4 regions of the Salinivibrio sp. MA607 genome follow, and region 1 is predicted to be linked to each of the others. Evidence: predicted binding sites of a transcription regulator. Region 1 holds the regulator's gene; each other region holds the start of a gene.
The links. Region 1 encodes CRP, which controls carbon source genes, mostly activating them, when cyclic AMP is high. Its sites were predicted from a motif close to TGTGANNNNNNTCACA; they were not measured.
Positions count from the first base shown of each region.

Region 2: the regulator CRP is predicted to act here: its motif matches at 5,291-5,306, upstream of mlc (sugar metabolism global transcriptional regulator Mlc).
Region 3: the regulator CRP is predicted to act here: its motif matches at 4,903-4,918, upstream of dinG (ATP-dependent DNA helicase DinG).
Region 4: the regulator CRP is predicted to act here: its motif matches at 2,038-2,053, upstream of rppH (RNA pyrophosphohydrolase).

Region 1 covers NZ_MUFJ01000001.1:210,576-218,037, reverse strand. The annotation lists gene BZG81_RS01085 (hydrolase) at 1-441, shown strand, start outside; gene BZG81_RS01080 (YheU family protein) at 589-807, shown strand; gene BZG81_RS01075 (phosphoribulokinase) at 864-1,733, shown strand; gene crp (cAMP-activated global transcriptional regulator CRP) at 1,983-2,615, shown strand; gene BZG81_RS01065 (DUF1338 domain-containing protein) at 2,735-3,526, opposite strand; gene astD (succinylglutamate-semialdehyde dehydrogenase) at 3,537-5,018, opposite strand; gene astA (arginine N-succinyltransferase) at 5,020-6,042, opposite strand; gene BZG81_RS01050 (aspartate aminotransferase family protein) at 6,071-7,288, opposite strand.
Region 2 covers NZ_MUFJ01000007.1:33,235-40,696, reverse strand. The annotation lists gene BZG81_RS05105 (amino acid aminotransferase) at 1-461, opposite strand, end outside; gene asnS (asparagine--tRNA ligase) at 545-1,945, opposite strand; gene BZG81_RS05095 (methyl-accepting chemotaxis protein) at 2,048-3,667, opposite strand; gene queD (6-carboxytetrahydropterin synthase QueD) at 3,931-4,293, shown strand; gene queE (7-carboxy-7-deazaguanine synthase QueE) at 4,481-5,146, opposite strand; gene mlc (sugar metabolism global transcriptional regulator Mlc) at 5,412-6,626, shown strand; gene sstT (serine/threonine transporter SstT) at 6,710-7,462, opposite strand, start outside.
Region 3 covers NZ_MUFJ01000006.1:66,793-74,254, forward strand. The annotation lists gene rsmS (pleiotropic regulatory protein RsmS) at 199-375, opposite strand; gene BZG81_RS04590 (histone deacetylase family protein) at 372-1,298, opposite strand; gene BZG81_RS04595 (primosomal replication protein) at 1,354-1,908, opposite strand; gene BZG81_RS04600 (sulfite exporter TauE/SafE family protein) at 1,951-2,724, opposite strand; gene dinG (ATP-dependent DNA helicase DinG) at 2,739-4,811, opposite strand; gene BZG81_RS04610 (porin) at 5,348-6,310, shown strand; gene BZG81_RS04615 (YccT family protein) at 6,399-7,046, shown strand; gene BZG81_RS04620 (conjugal transfer protein TraR) at 7,182-7,462, opposite strand, start outside.
Region 4 covers NZ_MUFJ01000015.1:38,479-45,940, reverse strand. The annotation lists gene BZG81_RS08825 (NADP(H)-dependent aldo-keto reductase) at 1-393, opposite strand, end outside; gene BZG81_RS08820 (DUF6482 family protein) at 602-904, shown strand; gene mutH (DNA mismatch repair endonuclease MutH) at 912-1,625, opposite strand; gene rppH (RNA pyrophosphohydrolase) at 2,207-2,719, shown strand; gene ptsP (phosphoenolpyruvate--protein phosphotransferase) at 2,732-4,990, shown strand; gene BZG81_RS08800 (sulfite exporter TauE/SafE family protein) at 4,987-5,796, shown strand; gene lgt (prolipoprotein diacylglyceryl transferase) at 5,809-6,606, shown strand; gene BZG81_RS08790 (thymidylate synthase) at 6,695-7,462, shown strand, end outside.

The DNA.
Region 1 (7,462 bases):
CAAGGGTTTTCCCGTGTTTATCAAGCGTATTTGCTACGGTCGATGCGACAAACCTTATCGGAAAAACTTACCCGACACCAAAAAGTGGGTCGGTGGCATGCTGGGGAGCGGCCAAAGATTAAAACTCTGTTCGAGTTTGATCAAACGGTCACCGCACCGCTGCATGGCTTTGACGATGCTCAACACTACTATCAAAGCTGTAGTGGTTTATCTGTCCTTGACGCTATTACGGTCCCACTTGCGATTATCCATGCGAAAGACGATCCCTTTATGACCGACGCAGTGATCCCAACCTCGCCTCTGCCCGCGAATATTGACTATCAACTGAGCGAACATGGTGGGCATGTTGGTTTTGTTACCGGCAGTTGGCGCCAGCCACAGTTCTGGCTGGAGCAGTCGGTGCCTCACTGGTTAGCCTCACGCCTTTGCTCGTCCCGTTAAAAAAGGACGCCACGCAAAGCAAAAAAGACCGACGCACATTGATCTACTGCATTGTGTTGAATGATTGGGTAAAATGCGAGCTGATTCACAATATCAGCATCAAGCACCCTAACGTCTCAGCCATAAATCAACAAAAGGTGATGTAGTATGATGGTTCCTTGGCAATCGGTCCCTGAGGAAACACTGACTCGTTTAATCGAGCACTTTGTGTTACGGGAAGGAACCGATTATGGTGAGCAGGAAGTCAGCTTTGCACAAAAAGTGGCGGATGTTCGCCAACAACTGCAATCCGGCGACGCCGTGATTGTGTATTCTGAGTTGCACGAGACAGTGGATATTCGTCGTAAAGAAGCACTCAGATCTTAGCATCGCTGTACGCAATAAACAGCGATACACATTCAGACTGAATGACAGGGCGCGTCATGTCGGCTAAACATCCAATCATCGCGGTCACCGGCTCTTCAGGAGCAGGGACCACCACCACATCCGAAGCATTCCGTAAGATGTTCCAGATGATGAACATCAAAGCGGCGTGGCTAGAAGGGGACAGTTTCCATCGCTTTACGCGACCGGAAATGGACGTCGAGATCCGTAAAGCACGTGAGCAAGGACGGCACATTAGTTACTTTGGCCCCACCGCCAATGATTTTCCGCGATTAGAGCAGTTTTTCCGTGAGTACGGTGAACTCGGCACAGGCAAATATCGCCGCTACTTGCATACCTTTGACGAAGCGGTGCCCTACAATCAAATGCCAGGGACCTTCACACCATGGCAGGATTTACCCGACAATACCAACGTACTATTTTACGAAGGCTTGCACGGCGGTGTGGTTGATGGTGAGGTCAATGTCGCTCAACATGTCGACCTATTGATTGGTATGGTCCCGATCGTCAACCTTGAGTGGATTCAGAAGTTTGTCCGCGATACCCGCGATAGGGGCCACTCACGCGAAGCGGTCACCGACTCGATTGTGCGGTCGATGGACGATTATTTGCATTATATTACGCCGCAATTCTCACGCACTCACATTAACTTTCAACGGGTGCCGACGGTCGATACCTCCAACCCACTGAACGCCAAAGGCATTCCTTCGTTGGATGAGAGCTTTGTGGTGATCCGCTTTCGAGGGATGAAAAACGTCGACTTTCCTTATCTGCTGCAAATGATCACGGGGTCTTTTATGTCACGGCATAATACACTCGTCGTGCCAGGCGGTAAGATGGGCTTTGCGATGGAACTTATCATCCGTCCATTGATTCAGCAGCTAATCGAAAAAGGCAAGATTGGCTAGGGCGTAGCGCATCTATCGTGTATTACTTCTCAAGCCGTGATCTTAGCCACGTTTTTGCCAGTTTTTTAGGCGGTTGGCCTAGATCAAAATCAAGAAATTGCTAACAAAAAAAGATACACTCTTGTTAACATACAGTGAGCTTGTAGCCCGCGCCCAGACTTCGTATTCTGTGCATAGATCTGGTGGGTTACCCCTCAGACAAAGATAGGACGTTGTTGCCGGGCAACACATGCAGAGGAAATAAGTTATATGGTTCCAGGAAAACCTCAAACAGACCCTACACTCGAGTGGTTCCTTTCACATTGTCACATCCACAAGTATCCGTCTAAAAGCACGCTGATTCATGCAGGCGAAAAAGCGGAGACCTTGTATTACATCGTGAAAGGGTCTGTCGCCGTTCTAATCAAAGATGAAGAAGGCAAGGAAATGATCCTGTCTTATCTTAACCAAGGTGATTTCATCGGTGAGCTAGGCCTTTTCGAAGATGATCAGGAGCGTACCGCTTGGGTTCGGGCTAAGTCTCCTTGTGAAGTGGCAGAAATCTCATTCAAAAAGTTCCGCCAACTGATCCAGGTTAACCCCGATATATTGATGCGTTTGTCCTCACAAATGGCGCGCCGTTTGCAAGTGACCAGCCAAAAAGTGGGGGATCTTGCCTTCCTGGACGTCACGGGCCGTATTGCGCAAACCTTGTTGAATTTAGCGAAGCAACCCGATGCCATGACGCACCCTGATGGCATGCAAATTAAGATCACACGTCAAGAAATTGGCCAAATCGTTGGCTGCTCGCGTGAAACCGTGGGGCGTATTCTTAAAATGCTGGAAGAGCAAAACCTTATTTCAGCCCATGGTAAAACCATCGTGGTATACGGTACCCGCTAATCACAGCGCTCTCTGTATTCCCAACCGACGCCCTGGCGTCGGTTTTTCTTTTTAAAACAAAAAAAAAGGAAGAGCGAACTCTTCCTTAACCGTTTAGGCCTCGTTATATCCACTATTTGTTAGTGCGTGCTCTCAAAAATTTTATCCGCTGAAGCGGCAACAAACCCCTGGTACAACTCACCGTTGGGCAACACATAACGCTTAGCAAACTCATAAAACCCACCTGGAATGGTTTGCGTGCCATCAGAGAAAACAACAGGGACACGGTCAGCCATGGTGGAGGATTGCTCCAGATAAACGGATGCGTCCCCTTTTACTTCCCCACCCGCTTCGTTAATTGCAAAGCCATTGTCTCGCAGCTTTTGATTAACCGATTGGCAATGATCATGAGCCTTTAACTGATTGACACTCACTGTGAAATGATTCGCGCCATAACCGTGCGCGGCTACCCAGGACGCGTATTCACTCTCCTCAGCAAGCGCTTGATAGGTGGCGCTATCGATGTCCCAAAGCCGCCCCTGATGAAGAAAATCGCTCCCTGTTAGTGACGACGCATCGACTTGTGCCACCAGCTTATGAACAATGGCTTGCAGCGCAGGCGAGCATTGCTCGACCATCAATTCACTGATAAACACTTTCGGCATCAAAGGATCGGGGTGCTCGAAATGGCAGGCATTGAGCTTTTTCGCTTCAAAGGTATAGTCCCCTTTTTGCTGATAGCCTAGCGCCAGGAAGGGGCGCGCCAAGACCTCAAGCCCAACCTTGGGCAAACCAAATGTCCGCAAGGCAATATGATCATTGATTAAAGGCTGCCCTTCTTCGAGCAAGGCATGTACCTGATGTGCCGATGGGCAAAGACGGTTAATATAGTCTTGCCATAATTTATCGAATAACGCTTGGCCACTGTCCATATTGGTCTCCTTAATCTTGTTGAGTCGGAATACCGGGGGCGAACGTCTCAGGCAGTACCACCTGCTCCCCTTCCATTGATGCCATGGGATAAGCGCAATAATCGGCGGCATAGTAAGCGCTTGGACGTAAATTACCCGACGCACCTGGCCCGCCAAATGGCGCATCACCGCTTGCCCCTGTCAACTGACGATTACGATTCACAATCCCTGCGCGAATATGATCGAGGAAGTATTGCCATTCGCCCTCGTCTTCACTGATAAGGCCTGCCGACAAACCATAGCGGGTATCATTCGCCTTCGTGATCGCATCAGCCATATCCTGATAGCGCTGCACTTGTAGTAGCGGACCGAAATACTCTTCGTCGGGTAACGCTTGAATGCCACTCACATCTAAAATCCCTGGAGAAATCACCGCATCGTGTAAATGCTCGCACTCTATGACGGGGGTAGCTCCCAGATCGATCAATTTCTGTTGTGTGGCCAAAATCCCCTCGGCGGCAGCCATTGAAATTTGGGCGCCCATGAAAGGCGCGGGATCATCAAACTGGCCACCCACTCGCACGGTTTTGGTCCATTGTGCTAGGCGAGTCAAGATCTTGTCACCCACTTCTCCCTCAGGCAGCAGCAGGCGGCGTGCACACGTACACCGCTGACCGGCACTGAGGTAGGCCGATTGAATAATGGTGTATACCGTGGCGTCTAAATCACCGAACTGATCACTCACCACCAAGGGGTTATTGCCCCCCATTTCCAGCGCCAGCATTTTATCGGGCTGGCCAGCAAACTGACGATGAAGAATATGCCCCGTATTGGCGCTACCGGTAAACAATAAACCGTCAATACCGCGCGCTTGGGCCAGCGCCTCGCCGGTATTGCGCCCACCTTGTACCAGGCTGATCAGTCCTTGCGGTAATCCCGCTTCGAGCCAATAGCCCAAGGTCTTCTCTGCGACTTTTGGCGTCAGCTCAGAGGGTTTAAATACTACGCTGTTGCCCGCCAATAAAGCTGGAACAATGTGGCCATTAGGTAGATGCCCAGGGAAATTGTAAGGCCCGAATACCGCCATAACGCCAAGTGGACGATGGCGTAATACCGCTTGGGTGCCATTGACGTCTTTTTCACGTGAGCCTGTTCTTTCGTGGTACGCGCGCAAGGAGATCGCCACTTTGCCTACCATGGCCCCGACTTCGGTTTTGGTTTCCCACAAGGGTTTGCCCGTTTCTTCGGCAATGACCCGAGCCAGTTCATCGGTATTGGCTTTCACTATCTCGGCAAAGCGCTCCACCAGCGCTTGGCGCTCAGAAAAATCGGTATTGCGCCAACGCAAAAACGCGTCGCGTGCGGCGCTGACCGCTTGCTCCACTTGCGAACGACTCGCTTCTGCACCTTGCCAAATACATTGACTATCAAAGGGGTTTTGCGAGGTCATGATCTCGCCCTCGCCTTTCACCCACTCGCCATGAATCAAATGGCCTGCTGATTGCTTTGTCATTTTATCCCCCCATGGCAATCAAACGCAGTTGATCGCCGTTTTTTACATTCAATGCATCGGCAACCGCTGGGCTAATCACAACTTGATTGGTTTCGTGATCGATCGCAGCTTTCGCCGCGGTGGCACGGAAGCCAGCAAAATCGGTATTCGATATTAAATAATCCTGCGCGCTACTGTGCTCTCTTACGCGCGCTGAGGCGGTGAAAGAGTGACGTACAGACTCAATATTGGGGCGTAAGCATTCTACCGTTGGGCCCGCATCAAAGATGTCGACATAACCACGGCAAGAAAAGCCCTCTTTTTCCAACAAGCGTAATGCTGGACGGGTATTCGGGTGCACTTGACCGATAACTGCACGAGCTTCCTCACTCAGTAGGCTCACATAAATCGGCAATTTAGGCATTAAGTCGGCAATAAACCCTTTGGCACCAATCCCGGTGAGATAATCCGCCAAGGTAAAGTCAATGTTAAAAAAGTTGTCTTTTAGCCACTGCCAAAATGGCGAGTTGCCCTCGTCATCCGACACACCGCGCATTTCGGCAAACACCACGTCAGCGAAGCGCTCTGGAAATTGCGCCAGCATTAGGAAGCGGCATTTAGACAATAACTTACCGTTTAACCCGCCACGAAACTCTGGACGCATAAACAGGGTGCAGATTTCTGTCGCCCCCGTGTAGTTGTTGCCAAAGGTCAACACTTCAACAATGTTGTGCACGTTCAGTTTGCGTGATGAATGTACCACCTTGGTCAGATGGTAACTGTAAAACGGGTTATCAAGGCCAATGGCGGCTTCGATGCCCGTGGTCCCTGCGATTTCACCGGTTTCTAAATCTTCGGCGACCATCAGATATCCCTCTGGCCCCGGCTCTGTCACCTGTTTGGCAAAACTCTCAAGCGAATTATTAATCCGCCCCTGTAGCAAATCGGCATCGACCGGCAAGGAGGTAAATCCATGCCCGGACGCTTCCGCACACAACATCAGTGCATCAAAATCTGATGCACGGATCGGCCGAATAACTAACATCTCAAATCCCTCCGAGTGAGTCAGGTCGCTATCCTGCGACGACCTTGGCAATCGCACGTTCTAGGCGTGCCATTCCTTCTTCAATATCCGCTTTGGTAATGACCAGTGAGGGAGTAAAACGCACCACATTAGGCCCGGCAACGAGAACCAATAAGCCTTCTTCGCCTGCCGCAACCAAGATATCGCGTGCTCGGCCTTCCCAGTTTTGGTTCAGTGCCGCACCGAGTAACAAGCCTTTGCCACGCACTTCACTGAAGATGCCATATTTATCATTGATCGCTTCTAACCCGTCACGGAACCATTGCTCACGCTCTATGACACCGGCAAGCACGTCGGGTTTGGTCACTTCATTAACCACCGCTTCTGCCACCGCACAGGCCAGTGGATTACCGCCATAAGTAGAGCCATGAACCCCCGGCTTCATATGCGCAGCCAAGGCGTCGGTCGTTAACATGGCACCAATTGGGATCCCGCCACCGAGTGATTTTGCGGTGGCTAAAATATCGGGCTCGACCCCAGACTCTTGATAAGCATAAAAAGTACCGGTGCGCCCGTTCCCCGTTTGCACTTCATCAAACACTAAAAGCGCATTGTGTTTATCACACAGTTCACGCACGGCTTGGAGAAAACCTGGCTCTGGCGGCACAATCCCACCTTCACCTTGTAAAGGCTCCATCATCACCGCACAGGTTCGGTCCGAAATATGATCGGCCAATGCGGCAATGTCATTGTAAGGAAGGTGTGTTACATCGCCGGGTTTGGGCCCAAAGCCATCGGAATACGCGGGCTGACCACCTACGGTGACAGTAAAGAAGGTGCGACCATGGAAGCCTTTGGTAAAGGCAATGATTTCACTTTTATGCTCACCATGTTCTTCTTTTGCCCAACGACGTGCCAGTTTCAGGGCCGCTTCGTTCGCTTCAGCGCCCGAGTTAGCGTAAAACACGCGGTCGGCAAATGAGAGTTCGGTGAGGCGTTTAGCCAGACGCAACGCGGGCGCATTGGTCATGACATTACTCAAATGCCACAGTTTCTGGGCTTGCTCGGTTAACGCATCAACCATGACCGGATGACAATGGCCTAAACAGCTCACCGCGATACCACCGGCAAAATCGATATACTCTCGGCCTTCTTGGTCCCAAATGCGCGACCCTTTACCGTGATCAGGAATCATCGGCATTGGGTTGTAACATGGCACCATGACTTCATCGAAGAGTTTACGTTCTACTTTGTGCTCCATTGTCATCACTCAATCCTTCTATGTTTTATCTATGAGGCATAGTATTTACATTATTTTAACCGCAGCAATAGCAGATTATGTTTTGTTTTCAGCATGGTAACAAAGCTCATGCAGTTTAAAGAGATAGTTATGCATAAACTGTGAGCAAAGAGAAGATGAAAGTGAGTAAGGCTATGATGC
Region 2 (7,462 bases), on a different contig from region 1:
TTGGCCGGATCATAATAGCTGTATTCCGCGAGAGTTAAACCTGCCGCGGTAAACACGCCTTTATGGTTAGCCCAAGTTGGGTTACTGATCCAAATGGTGACATCGCCTAGGTGGCGTTTAATAAATTCACCTGCTAAGCGAAGGGCGCCGGTGCCGCCGGGAGAATGTGCGGTTTGTGCGCGTTTGTCTTTAATGACATCCGCATGCTCACCAAAAAGTAATTGCTGAACGGCAAGGCCATATTCGGCGGTGCCTGGAATGCTCAAATAAGATTTGCTGGTTTCTTTATCGAGTAGTAGTGCCTCGGCTTTTTTTACTGAGGTTAAAACGGGCGTTTCGCCGTGCTCGTTTTTATAGACCCCGACCCCGAGGTTAATCTTATCTTCACGTGGATCCGCTTTAAATTCTTCAGTTAGCCCTAGGATAGGATCAGCAGGTGCCGCAGAGATTTTCTCAAACATTGGTGTCGTCCATGGTTATGATGAATGAAAGCTAAATGCAAATAAAAGGCTGCAACCTGCAGCCTTTGGATAAGTGTATCTATTTAGAAACTGGCATTGCGTGGTGAGCGAGGGAATGGGATCACGTCACGAATGTTGCTCATTCCCGTCACGTATGAAACCAGACGTTCGAAGCCCAGACCGAAACCAGAGTGAGGGACAGTGCCATAACGGCGAAGATCGCGGTACCACCAGAAATCTTCTTTTTCTAGCCCCATTTCTTCAAGGCGTTGGTCGAGCACATCTAGGCGCTCTTCACGCTGAGAGCCGCCGATGATTTCGCCGATACCCGGTGCGAGTACGTCCATCGCAGCAACGGTCTTACCGTCATCGTTCATACGCATATAGAACGCTTTAATGTCTTTCGGGTAGTTTTTTACCACAACCGGTGCATTAAAGTGCTCTTCTGCCAGGTAACGCTCATGCTCAGAGGCTAAATCAATGCCCCACTCAACGGGGAATTCAAAAGTTTGGCCGCTGTTTTGCAAAATAGTGACCGCATCGGTGTAATCCACTTGCGCAAAGTCGGCGTTGACGAATTTCTCCAAACGAGTCAGGACATCTTTATTGATCCGCTGTTCAAAGAACTGCATGTCATCTTTGCGCTCATCCAACACGGCCTTGAAGACATATTTCAACATGGCTTCTGCAAGCTCGGCAGAGTCATCAAGATCGGCAAACGCCACTTCTGGCTCAACCATCCAGAACTCAGCCAAGTGACGGCTAGTATTGGAGTTTTCTGCACGGAAGGTGGGACCAAACGTATACACTTTACTGAGTGCACAGGCGTAAGTTTCGGCATTTAACTGACCCGATACGGTCAAGAACGCTTCTTTGCCAAAAAAGTCTTGATCGTAATCGACTTCGCCTTGTTCGGTTTTTGGCACGTTGGCCATGTCTAGGGTAGACACCCGGAACATTTCCCCCGCACCTTCACAATCCGACGCTGTGATCAGCGGTGCAGACATCCAGTAATAGCCTTGCTCATGGAAAAAGCGATGAATGGCTTGTGAGAGCGTATGACGTACACGTGCAACGGCACCAATTACGTTTGAACGTGGGCGGAGATGCGCCACTTCACGCAAGTACTCAATCGAATGGCGCGTTTTCGCCATTGGATACGTGTCTGGATCGTCAACCCAGCCAACGACCTTCACTGCCGTTGCCTGAAGCTCATAGGCTTGACCTTTTCCGGGCGATTCAACAACCTTACCCGTGACCTCAACGGAGCAGCCTGCGGTCAGGCGCAGAACGTCTTGCTGATAATTATCCAGCTCATTAGGGACCACGGCCTGAATAGGGTCAAAACAAGAACCATCGTAAATGGCAAGAAAAGAAATACCGGCTTTGGAATCTCGGCGTGACCGGACCCATCCACGCACAGTCACTTCAGTGTCGACTGCCGCCTTGCCGCGCAGGACGTCTACTACAGGCGCGTATGTCATAATTCGCTTCTATCTCCGTTTAGGTAATGCGGCCAACGGGGTGTGACCGCATCAGTGATTTTGCAAGTTAGACTAGCAAGTTTACCTGTATCCTGTATAGCTTCAAGGTTTGAGCGTGTCTGAGAGCTGAAATTGGCCAATTAACCCTTCAAGTTGTTCAACCAGCTGCTCGAGATTTGCACTAATCGCTTTCACCTCATTAGCATTGGTTGCGGTATCGTTGGCGTGACTTTGAATACGACCCACTTGAGCGAGCAAGGCATCGGTCATTTGCGCCTGGTGATCACTTTGTTTGCTGATGTCATTGGCGTTGTCATTGACCGTTCTAACTTGGTCGGCGATATTACCCAAAGCGGTAGAAAGTTCCATCACGGTTTCTGCACGTTGATTAGCACTTTCACTGGTCGCTTCAACCGCCTGCGCAGAGGCTTCACTGCCTGCACACAAGTTTTCAATGATGGTTTGGATTTCACCAGTGGCATCATGGCTACGACTGGCAAGGTTGCGTACTTCGTCGGCAACCACCGCAAATCCTCGGCCTTGCTCTCCGGCTCGAGCAGCTTCAATGGCGGCATTCAACGCCAATAAGTTAGTTTGCTCGGCAATTTCCCGGATCACGCTGAGGATCGTCGTTACTTGCTGGCTTTGTTGATTAACATCCAATATTTGTGTGCGTACTTGGCCAATATCAGCCACCAACTTACGAATGTCATTGGCCGCGACATTCGCCAGATCACTGCCCTGATTGGCACTGCCTGCGGCAGATTCACTCAATTGCGCCGCTTCTTGAGTACGATTTTGAATGTCGTGTTGATGCTGCTGCACATCATCGATGGCTGAAGACATGTCATTGGTTTCGTGACGTTGGCTATCAGCTAATTGATCGGTATGGCTTGAGACACGGATCAGATTCATGGCCTCAGCAGACAGGGTTTCTGAGGTGCGCTGAACTTGTTGCAGGCTGGCAGCAAAGTTATCAAGCAACTGGTCGCAACTATTGCACAGTTCACCAATCTCGTCGTCACGGGTATTGTTGAGGCGCTCGGAAAGATTTTTGTCATGGCTGGTGCGTTTCATAAAGGCAGAGACGCGCTTAAGCGGGGAGACCACCCAGCGGCGAATCACAGTGAGTGAGATTAAAAATCCAATCACAGCGATGCTGCCCATGATCCCAGCGGTAATTAACATTTCTCTATCGATAGTGCTATACAAAGGCTCAAGATCATACTCGAGCCGGATAACACCGAGTACGGTGCCTTCCTCTGCTACGTGGCATTGCAGACAATTGGTACCGCGATAATCGCTGCTCGCTTTCATCGGCAGGGCGACCACCAATCCTTTTCCCGCATCAGCATCAAAGGTTTCGACAATGGTTTCACCTTTGAGGGCGCGTTGGTCAATGGCATCCTGGGCAGATTGCTCAGGGTTTCCTGGGCCAAAAAAGCGGGTTATTGCCTCTCCACGGATCACGCGAGCGTCGTCGATGCCTTTGTGTGACAGCATTTTCTCTCGCAACGTATTACGCTGGCTGATGGTGCCGGTGAGCATCAGCATATTAAGGCTATCAAAGTAGTTGGACGCTTTATCTAAGGTTTGCTCGCTGACAATCGATGTCATCAAGGCTTTTTGTTGATGCGACTGATAGGCCAGCGAGGTGGCGAGCGCAAGAGCGAAAACAAGAAAAAGAGCAAGAAGAATTTTGCTCGCAAGGGTCATACGCATGAGTCAACCATTTGTTATTAATTTATAGAGTTATCAGTTATAGCCTGTAGCGACTATGTTAAACCGAGAGCGCACTTGTGGCGGTATCCTCATATAAAATGTGTGATTTCATCGACGTAAATCGTCCCAATAATGAGATGGAAACCCGTATTGCGAGGCATTCTGGCCGCACAGACTAACGGGTGTGGTCGGATGAATGCGTTTGAGTCGGCCAGCGAATTTAAGTAGCATGCGGCCTCTTGTTGTTGTTGGAATGAAGTAAAATGACCACTGAGTTGTTTAAAGAATTTACCTTTGAGGCGGCACACCATTTACCGAATGTGCCAGAAGGCCATAAATGTGGGCGTTTACATGGGCATTCATTTACGGTGCGTTTGTATGTAGAAGGCGACGTTGATCCGTATACGGGGTGGGTGATCGACTTTGCCGAAATAAAAGCGGCTTTCAAACCGATTTATCAGCGCCTGGATCACTACTATCTCAATGACATTGAAGGGCTAGAAAATCCAACCAGTGAAGTGCTAGCACACTGGATTTGGCAACAGGTAAAACCGAATCTGCCTCTGTTAAGCCAGGTCATGGTGAAAGAAACTTGTACCGCAGGTTGCACTTATCGAGGTGAGTAACGAAACTCGACGTGAGTAACAATACTCGAGGTAAATAAGAAGCAGTCGAGAGAAATAAAAAAACGCCGAGTAGCAGTGTCCAGCTTTATGAGGTCACTTCAGTACTCGGCGTTTTTTGTCGCTTTTCGACGTGTGCTTTGCTCCATGACGGCGCGATTTATCTTGCCACCGTCCTCGTCATCGTCACTTAGGCGATATTCAAATACTTGTGTGTTTGCACGGATAAACGCCAGCCGCGCGCAATGCAGGTGTCGATGCAAAGTTTGGTTGCACGTGGCTTTTGGCTTACCGGCTGCAGCGCAATGGTTGCACCAGGAGAGGCTGGGCAGGTCTCAAGCAGAGTCTCTAATTGTGTAATGTCCTTTTCTGTCCCCACCGGATGTTTTATCTCATTGGCTCGCGCCATCGCACTGGCGAGAACGGGCAATTTACCGCGCATATTGATTTTGGGCGACACCGTTACCCAGGTGGCTTGGCTCGCATAGACCGTATAGGTGCCACTGGTTTCAATTTGGCATTGGCATCCAGCCTCTTCCAAGGCTTCCGTTAAAGGTACCAAATCATAAAGACAGGGTTCGCCCCCGGTAATCACGATATGCTTAGCGTGATAGCGTTGCGTGATTTCAGTGACGATATCTTCGGCTCCTAGCCAGCACCAAGTCGGTGAATCCTCTGACTTATCAATAATAAAGATCTTATCTTGTTGATCCTTATCATCCGTTTCCCAGGTTTGCTTAGTATCGCACCAGGCACATCCTACTGGACATCCTTGCAAGCGGACAAAAACCGACGGAACCCCTGTGAAGGTGCCTTCGCCCTGGATCGTTTCAAATATCTCGTTGACTCGGTACATGGTGATTAATAGCGATAGAATATGAGCCCCGCATTATGCCAACGAATAAGTTTGAGATCTTGTTTTTTAGCCCGCGATTAGAGGATGAACAGCGTTACTGTTTAGACAGGTTTTGTGAGTTTGTACGCGATTTCAAAGATATAAAGTGACAAATGTCACGTGCTAGCGGCCAATTGCTTCACAATTAGTTCGCGAAGTAAAAAAATTCACCTAAATAGGCGGTGTCAGGGTTTATCGCCACAGCCACGTAGTAATAGGAAAGGGCATGATTATTGGGCAGCCGGGACATATCGATCATATTAAGCGCAAAAATGCGGGCACGATTTATAATTTAATCGACCGTTTTGAGCCTATTTCGCGGATCGAACTCTCGAAACGCAGCCAACTGGCGCCTGCCAGTATCACCAAAATTGTGCGCGAACTGATGGACGCTCACCTTGTAAAAGAGGCGCCGATCCAAGAAACGAGCATGCGCGGGCGTCCAGCTGTAGGGCTGATGCTGGATAACGAAGGCTGGCAATTTTTGTCCATGCGTCTAGGAAGAGGTTATCTCACTCTGGCGCTGCATTCGCTAAGCAGTGAAATTTTGATTCAAGAACGGCATGAATTAACGGTGGTGGCGCAAAGTGCATTACTCACCACCGTGGTCGATCATGTCAATGCGTTTTTCTCTCGGCACCAACAAACGGTGGATCGTGTCACCAGTATTGCGATTTCGCTACCGGGCTTGGTAAATAGTGCCCAAGGCACCGTGATTCAAATGCCGCACTTCGAGGTCGACCATATGCCTCTAGGGCCTGTATTACATCGTGAGACCGGTTTACCGGTATTTGTGGGGAACGACACCCGTTCTTGGGCACTAGCGGAAAAGTTGTTTGGTAACGCGAAAGAAGCAGACAGCGCCGTTCTGGTCGCGGTTCATAGCGGCGTTGGGGCCGGTATTGTGCTCGAGGGTAAAGTGCTTCAAGGGCGGATCGGTAACGTTGGCGAGTTAGGTCATATTCAAATTAAGCCCTTTGGTAAGCGGTGTTTTTGCGGTAATTATGGCTGTTTGGAAACGGTCGCAAGCCTGTCCGCGATCTATGAGCAGGTGGAGACATTGCTCAATGAAGGGCATCCGAGTTGCTTGCACGACCAACCCCTCACGATAGAGGCTATATGCGATGCAGCGGTGTCAGGCGATGGTTTGGCCCACCAAGTGATCACCGAGCTGGGGCATCACTTGGGAACCGCCATAGCGATTGTGGTGAATTTATTTAACCCAGAAAAAATATTATTTGGTGGCGAATTCAATCGCGCTAAATCGGTGTTGTATCCTGCGATCATGGAATGTTTAAAAACGCAGACGATTCCGCTGTATAGCAAGTACCTAGTCTTGGAAGAAAGCTATTTCTATACCCAAGCGACGATGCCTGGAGCGGCGATGGTAAAGCAGGCGATGTACGATGGTAATTTGCTGATGAAAGTGCTGGAGGGTTAATCGTTATCTTGGTTCACAGTTAAAAGATGATAAAAAGCAGGTGTTGTGCACCTGCTTTTTTTGATCTTGGCTAAGGGCGTTGGTTAGCTGTTTTTACGCTCTTCACCCAAGCATGCCGCCGCGGTAAATACTACGTCGGTTGAGCTATTCAGGCCTGTTTCGGCAGAGTCTTGTAAAACACCGATAGTAAAGCCAATCCCAACCACTTGCATGGCAATCTCTTGTGGAATACCAAACAAATTACACGCGAGTGGGATCAACAATAGGGAGCCGCCAGCAACCCCCGACGCGCCGCACGCGGATACCGCGGCCACCACACTCAACAGCACAGCCGTGGCGATATCCACTTGGATACCGAGTGTATGAACAGCAGCCAGGGTTAATACGGTAATGGTGATCGCCGCGCCTCCCATATTGATGGTGGCACCGAGTGGGATAGAGACAGAATAAGTATCTTCATCCAAATCAAGGCGGCGGCATAGCTGCATATTCACTGGAATGTTGGCTGCAGAGCTACGGGTGAAGAAAGCGGTGAGACCGCTTTCACGCAGGCAGCGAAAAACAAGGGGATAGGGGTTTTGACGCGTTTTGATATACACAATCAGCGGATTTACCACCAAGGCGATGGTTGCCATACTGCCGAGTAGCACCCCCAAAAGGTGTAAATACCCCATCAAAGCATCAAAGCCACTTTTCGCTAACGTGCTTGCCACTAAGCCAAAAATACCCAAAGGCGCAAACCGGATCACAAAGCGGACGATCATCGATACCCCCTCGGATACATCCGAGAAGACACGTTTGGTTTCGTTCGACGCATGATGAAGAGCAATACCTAA
Region 3 (7,462 bases), on a different contig from region 1:
TGCTTGATGTTAAAGCAGTCCAGGTTCAATTGGATAAATAATATAGCGTAAATAATGACTATTTATTCACATTGTTAAGACTGAGCAAAATGTGATCGACAGCACGTAATATCAGCAAAATCGAGTGGTAAGCATGCAAGCCATTCGGAAACGCCAACCGTTTTTGTCAGAAAAAGTAGCGGCCGCATGCCTAATTGATTAGGGAGGTGAGTTTTTTTTCGCCAGCAGATCGCGTCTCACCATCTCAATCGCAGATAAAGCGGTATCTGGATCAATGGCATGGTTTTCGAGCAAGTAAATAAGATCGACAGCGAGTTTGACGTCATCAGGGGCGTTTTCTAAGGCGCTTGGTGTCGACGCGTGCGGGTCAGTCATGATACCTCCGAGCTGGATGCAAAATCAGCAAAGTGAATAAGGGCCGCTTGAATGAGTTGTTCGTGCAACGGCACCAAACTGGTGTGCGAGTCATGGTATCCGCCACCAATCACCGCGGCGACCGGAATATCATGCTTGGCACAGCGTGAGAGTACCCCGCTATCGCGTTGATAAATGCCCTCGGTCGATAACGCCAAATAGCCAAGCGCATCGGCTTGGTGGACATCGACCCCCGCATCATAAATCACCATATCAGGGCGGTATTGTGCGAGGGCGAGATCTAACAAGGGCAAAAAAGCGCTGAGATAGTCCTGATCGCCTGTGCCTGTTGGCAGGGGTAAGTCCAAATCGGAGGGCGGTTTGCGTGAGGGAAAATTTTTCTCGCAATGGACAGAAAAAGTCACAATATCGGGGTGGTCGGCGGCCAAGGCGGCGGTGCCATCGCCATGATGTACATCACAATCGACAATCATCACCTTATCAATGCCTGGCTGGGTGAGCGCATGGCGGGCGGCAATCATCAAATCATTAAATAAACAAAAGCCGCTGCCAAAGTCGTAGTGCGCATGGTGATAGCCGCCGGTGAGATGAATAGCAAGGCCTGAATCCAGAGCGTGATCGACCGTCAGTGTGGTGCCGCCGAGCGAGGTTAAACTGCGTGCGATCAATGCGTCGCTCCATGGAAAACCAATCCGACGCATTTTGACTAAGGGGAGATCCCCTGCCAGCAACTGACTGACATACTCGGGATCATGAACGGCATCAATCACTTTCCGAGTGGCCGGGGTCGGTTGATGAAATTCAACCGGTAATGCCAGGCGTTGTAACCGCTCAAACAACAATCGATATTTTTGCAAAGGGTAGCGGTGGCCGTCGGGAAGGGGAAAGTCCGAGTACACCGGATGATAAATCAATGGCAGCACGTATCTCTCCTGGTTGAGCGCTCGGGTTTGACGCTTGGTGTGAGCTGAACGTGAATCACGATTTTTTTTCTCGGTAACTGATCGTGGTTTCGATACGCTCTCGCGCCTTGGTGCAGCGTGCTAGGCGTTGTTCTAAGGCAAGCACTTGTTTTTGGTACTGCTGACGCACCGCAGGGGTCGATGCCATCTCGACGCTGGCATTGGCGTCTCGGAGTTTATCGGCCAGTCGACGCTCCCAATCTTGGTGCTTGGCTAAGTCTTGATAAAGCTCACCAATCGCCTGGCGTCGTGGCCCGCGTTTGGCTTGCTCTTGCTTACGTAACGGCTGTGTCGCCAGTTCACGTTGTAGCGCGGTGATTTGCGATAACAAGGTGTCGCAAATATGGGTCGCACGTGCATCGGTCAGCGCCCCTTGTTGGTGATCGCGCTGCATCACTGCCAGCAATCCTTGGGCTTCGTTCACACAGGGTGTGAGCAATTTGCCTTTGCAATGAAAAAGCGTTGTCGCGAATAAAGGCGCGCGGGCTTCGCCACGGCGTCGGTCGACCTCTGCGGCTTGATTGGCCAGTTGCTCAAGGTGTTGGGACATTGCATCGATTTGCGCTTTCATTATGGGTCTCTCAGTCACGCACAGCGGCGACGATAACGGCGATTAAAACCAAGCATCAACGGCCAGTTTACCGGCTAAAATCACCACCGCGGTCACAAAAATAGGTCGAATAAACTGACTGCCAAAACGAATCGCGGAGTGGGCGCCAATAAACGCGCCTAGCATTAAGCATACGCCCATGGTCAGCCCAAGCGCCCAGTTCACATGGCCCAAAAGCGCAAACGCCACCAATGAGGTAATATTACTGGTGAAGTTCATCGCTTTCGCCAATCCGGAAGAGAGCAAAATATTCATCCGATAGAGCGACATGGTAGACACCGTCCAAAACGCGCCCGTACCCGGACCGGCAACGCCATCATAAAAGCCCAACGACAGGCCTTGGCTCCATTGCTTCATCGGTAGCTTAGGGCAGCGCGCAGGGAGCTGGTTGTTATCTCCCTTAGGGTGGGGATGCCAAACGGTGTAAATCGCTGCCACAAGCACCACCACGGGGATCGCCTTTTCTAACCATTCAGTGCTTAGCACATCAACCAGTAAAGTCCCTGCGGTTGCGCCAATCAAGGTGCCCCAAAACGCGTGTTGCCAAAATAAAGGCGAAAAAAGACGTTTTTTATAATAGGTAAAGGCGGCGGTGCTGGAGGCAAAGGTCGCGGCCAGTTTGTTGGTACCTAACGCCACATGGGGCGGCAAACCCAGTGATAACAGGGCTGGAACAGTCAGCATGCCGCCACCGCCGGCGACGGCATCGATAAAGCCGGCGACAAAAGCAGTCAGCCCTAGGATCACTAAGGTCGAAAGATCAATCAATTCAAGCATAGTCACTCGTTAATTTAAGGTTCGATCACGCGTTTGAATGGCGGCAGCGAGTCGAGTAAAGATTGGCCATATCTGCGGGTGATAATGCGCCGGTCAAGAAGCACTACCTTACCAGAGTCTTCCTCTTTGCGCAGTAGACGACCGACTGATTGCACCAGCTTTTTACTCGCTTCTGGGACCGCGATTTGTAAAAACGGATTGCCACCGCAGCGTTCAATGTACTCCGCGTGAGCTTCTTCCACTGGAGAAGTGGGGACCGCAAAGGGAATTTTCGTAATAATGAGATTAGTCAATAAGTTACCGGGCAAATCTAAGCCCTCGGAAAAACTGCCGGTGCCAAAAATTATACTGGTTTTGTCCGCACTGACTGCTTGCTGATGGGCCTTTAATAGCGCCGTGCGTGATTGTGTGCCCTGACAGAGCAGTTGCCAGCCGCGTTGTGTGACCGTTTGCTCAATGGCTTGGGTGACTTGTTTCATCTGCCAATAAGAGGCGAACAATACCAAGGACGCTCGCTCGCCCTCTAAGTGCTCAAGGATTTTCTCGCTCAGCGCCGCCGTAAAGGCACTGGCTTGCGGCTCACAAGGCATGGTTGGGATCACCAAGCGCGCTTTATTGGCGTAATCAAACGGCGAGGGCAAGGCTAAATAGCGCGAACCGTCGCTTTCACTCAGTCCGACTTGGCGGCAAAAATAGCTAAAGCGATTCAGGGCGCGCAAGGTCGCAGAAAACAGGCCAATCCCGGCGGCGCGAGACCAGAGCATTTGATCCAGACGCCAGCCTACTTCTAAGGGAGAGACATGCACCCAAAGATCCGCCTCGCGCTCACGGCAGGCTTGCACCCAACGGGCAAGCGGTGCGCCTTTATCGGCATTCGGTTGGGCCATTAAGGTCCAGACTTTTTCTAAATTTTCTAACCGTTGGAGGAAAAACGCGGTTTCGGCAAGCGCCGGATCAGCCAGTTTGGCGGAAATGTCATTTTCTTTCAGACGCTCATTGATCAAATCATGGATCTTTCCCAATGCCTGATGAGCTTTTTTGCTCGCGGTTTTAAGCTGCTCACTGGGTGCAATTAGGGCTCCGGGCAGTTCACCGTCGGCAAAGCGATAACAACCGTCGTCGTTGAGCGACAGTTGACTGAGCATGTTTTTTGCCTCGCGTAATCCTGGGATCAGGGTTTGTATCGCCTCGAGTAAGCTATCAACAAAGCGGTGTGCACGTTTGATATCCGCAGTGTTCCCGAGTTTAGTGGCGGCTTGATTGAGCTTTTCTAACCAGCCCACCACGCCAAGCAAACTGGCACTGGCGGCTGAAAAGTCACGCGCCACCGTGGGAAGGTGGTGCGCCTCGTCAATCATATACAGGCACTGCTCTGGCTCGGGCAAGATCACCCCGCCGCCGAGTTCGAGATCGGCGAGCAGCAAGCTGTGATTAACCACCACCACATCCGCTTTATCCATCGCCTCGCGCGCTTTGGCAAAGGGACAACCACGGTGAGCGGGCAGGCCAGCATGGCAGGTGTGTTTGTCAGAGGCGATCGCTTGCCATAGGTGATCGGCAATCGGTTTGGGCCAGCTGTCGCGGTCACCATCCCATTTTCCTCGACTCAGGGCAACGTAAAGATCATTCAGCAGCAATTGCTCGCTGCGCTTAGGTTTTTGAGCAAATAGCGCCCCTTGGATGCTCTCGGTCTCTGCCACTGCACTCAGCTTGTGTGCACAGCAATAACGTTGCCGCCCTTTCGCCAAGATAAAATCAAACGGCTTGGGGCAGATACGATGAAAAAACGGGATATCTTTATCGGCGAGCTGCTCTTGCAACGCCACGGTTGCGGTCGACACCACCACTTTTTTATTGTTGTTAAGCGCAAACGGGATCGCGCCCATCAAATACGCCATTGATTTGCCCACCCCTGTGCCGGCCTCGGCCACCAGTAGCCGACGCTTGGGGTCATAATCACCCGCCAAGGTTTTGGCCAGCTCTGCCACTAAATAGTTCTGAGCTTTGCGCGGAATAAAGTAGGGAAGTTGGTCTTGTAGCGTTTGGTAGCACGCGCGAATGTCTGATTTTACGGCAGGGCTGAGCATCAACAGGTCCGAGTAGTAAAGGATAAGCCCCAGTATAACACGGAGAAAAAACGTGAAAACGATCGCGAAATGTAAGTTTTCCTTACAGATATGAGATCTTGGTCACGAATTTAATTTGAACCATTCGCTGCTATCTTGCTGATCTGCCGTTTGATTAACAAAAAGCCGTATTTAAGCTATTGATTAGTTTTTTATTCTAAAAATGAAATAATAAAAAGCAGTATTCAGAATTTTATATCGCAAAGGGTTGTTGTTAAATTTCATCAACGCACACTGCTAACGAGGTTTAAACTGTGATCTTAGTTCATTAATGTTTACTATCTGTTTGTTTTTAAGTGTTTTTTGTCTATTTTGTAATGCGCTTCCAGCCAGTTGACAGAACCTCAAATGTTCTGCACGATTAGCCACGAAGTTTCAGTGAACTGGCATTTTGTGCTTCGCAGCGTTTGCTGCTGGTAACAGAGTGACAGTCACCATAAAACAGAGTTCCATGAAGGAACTCATAATGACTAAATAGAAAAGGCAGTGGATTAACCATGAAAAAGACTATTCTAGCAATGGCAGTACCAGCTCTGCTGGCTGCTGGCTCAGCATCAGCAAGCATCAACCTGTATGACGCAGAAGGCGTTAAAGTAGACGCATCAGGTGCCGCTGAAGTTCAATACTTCCAAGCTGTAGGTGAAGATCGCGACGGTGAGTGGCGTCTAGATGACGGTGACTTTGCAGTAAATACCGAAGTTGCAATCTCTGATGATTTAGCCGCTATCGGTCATTTTGCATTTAAATTCGAAGAGCGCACTACTGAAAACGACGAATTGTATGTTGGTTTCAAAGGTAGTGATTGGGGTACGCTTACTTTCGGTCGTCAGTTGTTAATCAACGATGACATGGGCATCACCAAAGATTACGAGTTGTCAACAGCTCTTAACAGCACTCTTCAAACCGAAGGTAACCAAGTTGCTAAATACGTTTACGACAACGGCACTTTCTACGCGGGCTTCTCTACAGTACAGAACAGTGATGGCGAAGAAGCTACTGATGATTATAAAATCTATGATGGCCGTCTTGGCTATCGTGTAGCTGACGTTGACATGCGCGTCTACTACTACTATGCAGATGACGCAAATGTTAACGGTACAGATGATGGTTATGTGTACAACGCAAATTCTGACGTAGAAAACTACAACTTCGAAGTTGAGTATGCTGGCATCGAGAATGTAAGCCTAGCAGCGTCTTACGGCGTGAACACCGTTGATGATGGCTCTAGCAAAGAAGAAGCTGACTTCTTCTCTGTTGCAGCTGATTATACGCACGGTAAAACCACTTACGCTATCGGTATCGACAACAAAGATAACGACAGTGAAGAAGACGTAACCGGTTACTACGCTAACGTGACTTATGCACTGCACAGTAACGCGCACGTGTACGCAGAAGTTGGCGACAACGACGCTGACAAGCAAGACTGGGGTTACGTAGCAGGTATGGAAGTTAAGTTCTAATTGAGCTTAAATCCTATTGCTAAGTTGTAGCACTGATTACAAAAGCCGCCTTAGGGCGGCTTTTTTCGTCGTATCGTTTGGAGTGACAATGAAGAAGTTAACAAAAGCCGCATGGATGCTGGGTGCACTGATGGCATCGAGCGCCATCCATGCGGCGGAAATTACCTCCGCCCGTCATATTGAATTTTTGGTGGTGGATGGCAGCAAAGTCAGTTTTGACAACTGGGCGCCGCAGCAGACCATTGAACTTGCTAATGGCACCCACCAGTTGGTGATGCGCTTTGATGGCGAAGTAAAGCGAGGAAGTAAAGAGGTGATTTTTACCTCGCGTCCGTATCTGTTTGAGCTAGACGTTGATGGCCGCGATGCCACCATTAACATTGATGCCAATCTAAGAGTGAAAACCCAGGCGACCAGCTATTTTGATGATAACCCACAATGGCAAGCCGAGTTTGATAATAGCGAGGTAATGCCGTTAGAGGCCGTCGAGCTTAAAGGTGATGGCTTTGGCGCCTATGCCGATATGGAAGCGCTGGTGGCCGAGTACAACCGCGAAAACGGTATTATTATCGACCAAGGTGAAAGCAAAAACCTTAACGACGTGTTAGTCGAGGTCGACGACCAAGGACAAGCCTCTATTAAAGGCGATGCCTTGTCGCAGCTTAAGCTTTGGTACACCAAAGCCAGCGACCAAGAGCGTAAAACCTTCCGTCGTTGGATCATTGATCAAGATTAAGCGCGTGTTCGGGGGAGGCGTGGTAGTCAGTATCACCCACTTGACAGCTTTACACGGTTATTAAAAAACGCGCCCAGCTGATGCTGGGCGCGTTCCGTTTAAGCCACGATGAGACAAGCGAAAGTCGACCTGGGCTCACACCGATTTACGGGGGCCCGTTGTCGCGCGGCGAGTGGCCGGATCGTGGTGATAATAGTTTGATGCGCGGCACTGCGGACAGCGCTGCTCCGCGGCATCTTTGATTAAATCATCGAGTGGAATGTCACTCTCACAATCGGCACACAATCCGTAAATTTCCAAATCCATGGCACACAAAGCCGCATCGACTTTTTCCAGACGTTCACCGAGGCAACGAATTGCGCCAGGTAGGCCTTGGCTTTCTTTGATCAGCTCTGTGACAGTCAGGGTGTCGCAAT
Region 4 (7,462 bases), on a different contig from region 1:
CCAATGGACTTGATACAAATCGATATAGTCGGTTTTCAGTCGCGTCAGACTATCTTCAACGGCTTGATGCACATGACGTCGGTTGAGCGACATGTTGTCACGGATGTAAGGAACATTGCGCGGGCCAGCCACTTTAGTGGCGAGGATCACACGATCGCGCTTTCCCGACTTTTCCAGCCAGTTACCGATATATTGCTCGGTTAAACCTTGTGTCGGTTGGCTTGGGGGGACGGGGTACATCTCTGCGGTGTCGATAAAATTAACACCGCGCTCAAAAGCAAGATCGAGCTGAGCATGCGCGTCGGCTTCACTATTTTGCTCACCAAATGTCATTGTGCCAAGACACACTTTACTCACGTCTAGCGAGGAATGGGGCAAACGGTGGTATTGCATCCTGTCTCCTTGTCTGCAATCGACCTATGGCAGTCCATAGTAGAGAATTTTGCCTTTAATCGAAAGCGGTTTAACCGCACCGCTCGGCTTGACAGGTGTGCAAACTTTAACCATTACTTGTATGAGTGACGCCATGAATTGCCGGGCGATGGGGTGTATTGGGTCAGGTAGCAACAGGCGCCAAAGAAAGCGACAAGAGGAAAGTCAAATGAACTATGCACAACTCAAGGCGTGGATGCGCGCGGATCCCCAGTCATGTCCGCAATGCTACATCATGGCTCATGCGGGAGGCGCCAAGTATTCGGTAGAAGTCGAAATCAAGAAGCAGCTCGAGCCTTTACGTTCCGATCAAACCGGCGAGGTGATGCAGTTTGATCATGTGGGACAAGTGGGGGATAAGCTCAAGGCGCTTGGCATTGAACAGGGCGTGTTACGCTTAATGGATCCCTATGATGAGTTCGCGACCGGTGGGGAGCCTGGGTGTCGCGAAGACATGCCGATTCGATTTTAAGGCGCTATTATTGTGGATCGAGGAAGTAACGGGTCAGGATCTGGTGGGTAAATTGTGTCCGTAAATAAAACCCACGTGGTAGCGTTCGAATTGGCTCGCCATGAGGCCCAAAGGCGTCGGTGAGTACGCTGCCATTAGCAGCCTTGGGCCGCAATTGTAAGTATTGGCCTTGACGTGCCGTGATTTCGGTCACGCGTCCCAATGCCACCCAATCCATTAATTCTTCCCAGTCGGCGCGTAAGCATGCGTCTTCTTCTGAGCTAGGAGACCACAGCAGGGGAGTCCCTATCCGTCGCTTCGCCACGGGAATATCACGCTCGCCTTCCACGGGGACCCATAACACGCGTGATAGTTTTTGTCTTACATGGCTGGTTTCCCAACGCACCCCCGCAATCCCAGTGAGTGGTGCGACACAGACAAAGGTTGTTTCTAGAGGCTTACCGTTTTGGTTGACGGGAATGGTTTTTAGCTCAATCCCCAAATGTGCGAAGTCTTGTTCAGGCTTACTCCCCGCATTGGCACCTAAACAGGTCTCGAGTAACATACCGATCCAGCCTTTTTCCCGAGAGAGTGTTTCCGGACAGCTTATCCCTAGTGATTGGCTCACTTCACCCAGCGTCAGACCTGCAAGCTCTAGTGCTCGGTCCATCAGTATCTGTTCAGATTCAGGAGGATGTATCACAGTGGCTCGATCCTGTTTATGGGCATAACGGTCGTGCATTATCGAGAACTGTCATCAGTGCTGCAAGTGGATCCTTGGGGAGAGAATGTCATGACTGTCCTTTAGTTATCCACATGGGCATCATTTTATGCGCGTAAAATGAGGCACATGATCATATATACAGTAATAAAAATCAGAGAAAAATGGATAAAAGAGCTGATCTGTCGTTTTTTTGAGCTATCAATGTGGATAATTCACTAACTGATGGATCTTTGAGCGATCTGTGCGTATTTAATGATCGTCGGATCTTGTCAAGGATCCTATCTTAACGAATTACTTTTAAGTTTATGAATTTAAGGTCTTATTTTATTTGTATGACAATATTTCCTTCCGTTAGATGATCGATACCTGATGCTTTAATGCACTTTTTCTAGGCTTCTTCACAAATCTATCCACAGAAAGCGTGAATAAATGTGCGCAAACTCTCATTGCTATGTTTATAACTTCCTGTTAGAGGGTGAGTTATCCTCAGATGACGACGAGAGCGCAAAAAAGAAGGTCAATCCACAATGTTTGTTTACCCTCAGCCGCTTTTTGTGAAAAAATCAGGTTCAGTAGAGATTTATCATTGAGGTTGTCCAGTGATTGATGGCGATGGCTATCGTCCCAATGTGGGGATAGTAATTTGTAACGGCCACGGTCAAGTACTCTGGGCTCGTCGATATGGTCAGCATTCATGGCAGTTTCCACAAGGTGGTATTGATGAAGGAGAAAGTCCTGAGCAAGCCATGTATCGTGAATTGTATGAAGAAGTTGGGCTGACCAAAAAAGATGTGCGCATCTTGGGGACTAGTCGACATTGGTTACGTTATAAATTACCGAAACGCTTGGTGCGGTGGGATTCTAAACCCGTATGTATTGGGCAAAAGCAAAAATGGTTTTTGCTTAAGCTTGAGTGTGATGAGTCACACGTGAACGTTTTGCGTGGCGGGACACCGGAATTTGATGGCTGGCGTTGGGTCAGTTATTGGTATCCTGTGCGTCAAGTCGTGGCATTTAAGCGTGAAGTCTATCGGCGTGCAATGAAAGAGTTTGCGCCGCTTGCGATGCCTTTTAAAGAACGCAAACCTCGACGTAAAAATAAGCGAGGGTAAAGGAGAAACTCGGTGCTCACGCAGTTAAGGAATATTGTGCAAAGCGTTGCAGTGTCAGCCGATCTCGATCAGGCGCTGCATACGTTGGTGCAACAAACCTGCTTGGCAATGCGTACCGAGTGCTGCTCTGTCTATCTCGCCAACCTTGAGCAACAAAGCTTTGATTTGATGGCAACGCAGGGGCTCGATCCGTCGGCGCAAGTGTCGATGTCGTTTGGTGACGGGTTAGTTGGCGTGGTTGGTCAACGGGCTGAGCCTTTAAACCTCGCTTATGCACGACGACATCCTGCGTTTAAACCTTTTCCAGCGACCGGAGAAGATGCGTTTCAATCTTTTTTGGGTACGCCCATTATTTATCGCAAAAAGGTGCTGGGCGTATTAGTCGTTCAGCAACACCAACCGCGTCAATTTGATGAAAGTGAAGAGTCGTTTCTTGTCACCTTAGCCGCGCAGTTGGCGGTGGTATTTGCCCATGCGGATGCGCAAGGGGGGTGGCAAGGTACCCGATCGCCTATTTTACTTGAAGGGATGCCGGCGTCACCGGGGATCGGTATTGCTCAAGCTTGGTGCGACGAGTCGCAACCAAGGTTAGAAGACGTTGCTCCGGCAAGCAGTCTCGATGTGTCGCGAGAGCTCGACCGCTTGGACGCCGCGATTGATGAGGCCAGTACCGAGTTCCGGCGTTTGCGTAAGCGCTTTGATAAGGAGCTACAAAAAGACGCATTAGCGATTTTTGATCTGTTTGTACATCTGCTCAATGATCCCATGTTGCGAGAAGACATAACGGTCAGGATCCAGCAAGGCGATGAAGCGACGTGGGCCGTGCGACAAACTGTGGAGGCCTTTTCCGCACGCTTTTCCCTGATGGACGATCCTTATCTCAAAGCGCGCGCAGACGATGTAAAAGAACTGGGTCAGCGATTACTCTATTTTTTGATGGCCCCGGCAGGCAGTGCTCCAGCGATTTCATCACCGGTTGTGTTACTGGCTCACGAGCTGACAGCCGGTATGCTGGCTTCGATTCCTCGTACCTTACTGGCAGGCGTTGTCGCCGAACAGGGAGCGGCTAATTCTCATGCTGCCATTCTCGCGCGGGCATTGGGGATCCCTGCGATCATGGGAGTCAGCTTTTCTCCCTCACGCTTGCACCACAAAACCGTTATCCTCGATGGACACAAAGGGATATTAATGATCGAGCCTGCCGAGGCCTTGATCAACGAATACCAGCAATTGGTTCAAGAAGAAGCCAGCTTACAATCGACCTTTGAGACAGCACTGGCCAGCCCGGGACAAACCCAAGACGGCACCCGGGTTGAGGTCCATTTAAATGCCGGTCTTAGTGCCGATAGTCAAATTGCGATTAATCAAGGGGTGGATGGGGTAGGACTTTTTCGCACTGAAGTCCCTTTTTTAATGTTACGCCGGTTCCCCTCTGAAGACGAACAAGTGAAACAGTATCGCGCCATTCTTGCCAGTTACCCTGATAAGCCTGTGGTGATGCGTACGTTGGATATCGGTGGAGATAAGCCGCTTCCTTACCTAAGTGTGGAAGAAGATAATCCTTTTCTGGGGTGGCGCGGTATTCGCTTCAGCTTGGATCATCCGGATATCTTTTTGATCCAAGTCCGTGCCATGTTACGCGCGAGCATAGGTTTAAATAACCTTAAGTTACTACTGCCAATGATCTCTGGCCGCAATGAGTTATTGGAAGCGAAAACCTTGGTCAGCCGCGCGTATCAAGAGGTCAGCCAAGAGGCCGAGAGCACGGGTGAGAGCGTTAATATCCCTATGCTCGGGATCATGGTCGAAGTTCCCTCTATTTTGTATCAGTTGGATAATATCGCGCGTGATATCGATTTTTTATCGGTAGGGACCAATGACTTGACCCAATATTTACTCGCCGTTGATCGCAATAATGCGCGGGTCGCGGATATTTTTGATGCCCTGCATCCTTCAGTACTCCATGCCTTATCATCCATTGCAACTATGGGTGCGCGCCATCAATTACCGGTAAGTGTCTGCGGTGAGTTGGCCGGCGATCCTGTGGGTGCAGCATTATTAGTGGGATTGGGTTACCAGCAACTGAGTATGAACACTCGGAATGTCGCCAAAATCAAATATCTGTTAAGTCGATTACCGCATGAGGCGCTAGTGGTGCAGGCGAATACTATGCTGACATTAGACGACCCTGATGCGATTCGGGCATCGACCGAAGCCTTTCTGGCCGAACATGGGCTTGATGCGCTAGTCAAAATCGGACAAATGCGATGATCACTGGCCTAACACTGTTGTTGTTTGTGGTCTGCATGCTAGTCGGTGCGTGCGTAGGTACCTTATCAGGGCTGCTTGGCATTGGCGGTGGACTGGTGGTGGTACCCGCTTTAACGTTTCTATTGCCGGTTTTTGGCATTTCACCGACGGTGGTGATGCCCATTGCTCTGGCGACGTCGTTAGCAACGATCGTTTTGACTTCAAGTGCGTCGGCATGGCGGCATTTTCGCTTAGGTAATGTGCATGTCGAGGCGGTCAAAGCGCTTGTTCCTGGCATGCTGTTAGGCGGTAGTCTTGGGGCCGGATTTGCTGACTTGCTGCCTCCTGATTGGCTACCCCGTTTATTTGGTGTGATTGTGCTTGCGATGGCACTGCAAATGTTACTTAATCGCCGCGTCTATCAAGCGCGCCCATTGCCGCATTGGTGGCGGCTTTCTGCGGCTGGAACCTTGATTGGGACACTTTCTAGCTTGGCAGGCATTGGTGGCGGATCCTTTACTGTTCCATATTTACACTGGCGTGGGGTCAGCATGCATCAAGCGATCGGTAGTGCCTCAGCGGGGGGAGCGGTATTAGCGTTCGGTGGCATGATTAGCTTTGTGTGGTTGGGCTGGCGACAGACGGAACCCTTACCGCCACTCAGTGTCGGATACTTGTATTTACCCGCGTTGCTCGGGGTGGTTTCCACGTCTGTATGGATGACACGGGTAGGCGCGCAGCTTGCGGTGAAGTTACCTACTGAGCAAATAAAACGTATTTTTGCCGTCTTTCTTGTTATTGTCGGCGCTAGCATGTTGTTGAAATAAAGGATCAAATTCATGGCTGAAGGTTATTTCACCTTTCCGTCAATCGACCCGGTATTAATCGAGTTAGGCCCCATAGCGGTACGCTGGTACGGGTTGATGTATTTGTTAGGGTTTGTGTTTGCTCTTTGGCTGGCAAACCATCGTGCGACAAAACCCAACAGTGGTTGGAACAAAGAAGAAGTCAGCGATCTGCTGTTTGCCGGCTTTCTTGGCGTGGTATTGGGTGGACGCATTGGCTATGTGCTTTTTTACCAATTGGATGCTTTTATCGCCGACCCCTTATTTTTGTTCAAAGTATGGACAGGAGGCATGTCGTTCCATGGTGGTCTGTTGGGTGTGATCACCGCCATGGCATGGTATGCACGTAAAACGCAGCGTCACTTTTTTACCGTGGCTGACTTTATTGCGCCGTTAGTACCATTTGGCCTTGGCGCTGGCCGGTTGGGCAACTTTATGAACGGTGAGCTATGGGGGCGCATCACGGATGTGCCTTGGGCGATGGTCTTTCCAACCGGGGGCCCGTGGCCACGCCATCCCTCGCAGCTTTATGAGTTTGCATTAGAAGGCGTCGCGTTATTTGTGATCCTCAATATGTACATTAAAAAGCCACGCCCAATGGGGGCGGTCTCGGGGCTTTTCTTGGCCGGTTACGGCACATTCCGCTTTATTGTGGAGTATTTCCGCGAGCCAGATGCACATCTCGGGTTATTTGCAGGAATATTCAGTATGGGGCAGCTTTTATCGTTGCCGATGGTGATCGTAGGGGCGTTGATGATGCTATGGGCGTATCGATGCCAACCCGCCAAGTGACCGAATAACGCGAATCGGTTATAGTAAGTGATACACCAAGGCACCTCAGCGGTGCCTTTTGTTTGTTCGGTCAATGATAGGAAACACTATGAAGCAGTATCAGGCGTTGATGCAGGATATTCTCGGTAATGGGACAGATAGGGGAGATCGCACTGGTGTCGGAACGCGATCGATATTTGGACGCCAACTACGGTTCGACCTTGCTGAAGGCTTTCCACTGTTAACGACCAAAAAACTCTATACCCGAGCGATTATCCACGAGCTTTTGTGGTTTCTTAACGGCGAGACTAACATCCAGTACTTACAAGACAACAAGGTACGTATTTGGGATGAATGGGCCACCGAGCAAGGTGATCTCGGTCCCGTCTATGGCGCTCAGTGGCGCTCTTGGGCGTGTCCAGATGGCTCAACCGTGGATCAGATTGCGCAATTGATCGAGCAAATTAAAACCAAACCCAATTCGCGTCGCCATATTATCACGGCGTGGAACCCTGCCGATTTGCCGGATGAGTCCATCAGCCCATCAGAGAACGCGGAGCAAGGCAAAATGGCCTTGGCCCCTTGCCATTGTTTGTTTCAGTTCTACGTGGCGGATGGCAAGCTCTCATGCCAGCTTTATCAGCGTAGTGCAGACTACTTCTTGGGTGTGCCGTTTAATATTGCTAGCTATGCGCTGTTCACCCATATGGTGGCGCAACAGTGCGACCTAGCGGTCGGTGATTTTGTCCATACTTTCGGTGATGTTCACCTTTATCATAACCATCTGACCGATGATATTGTCCATGAACAGCTAAAGCGTGAACCGCGTGCGTTGCCGACATTGACCATTAAACGCAAGCCTGCCTCTATCTTTGAA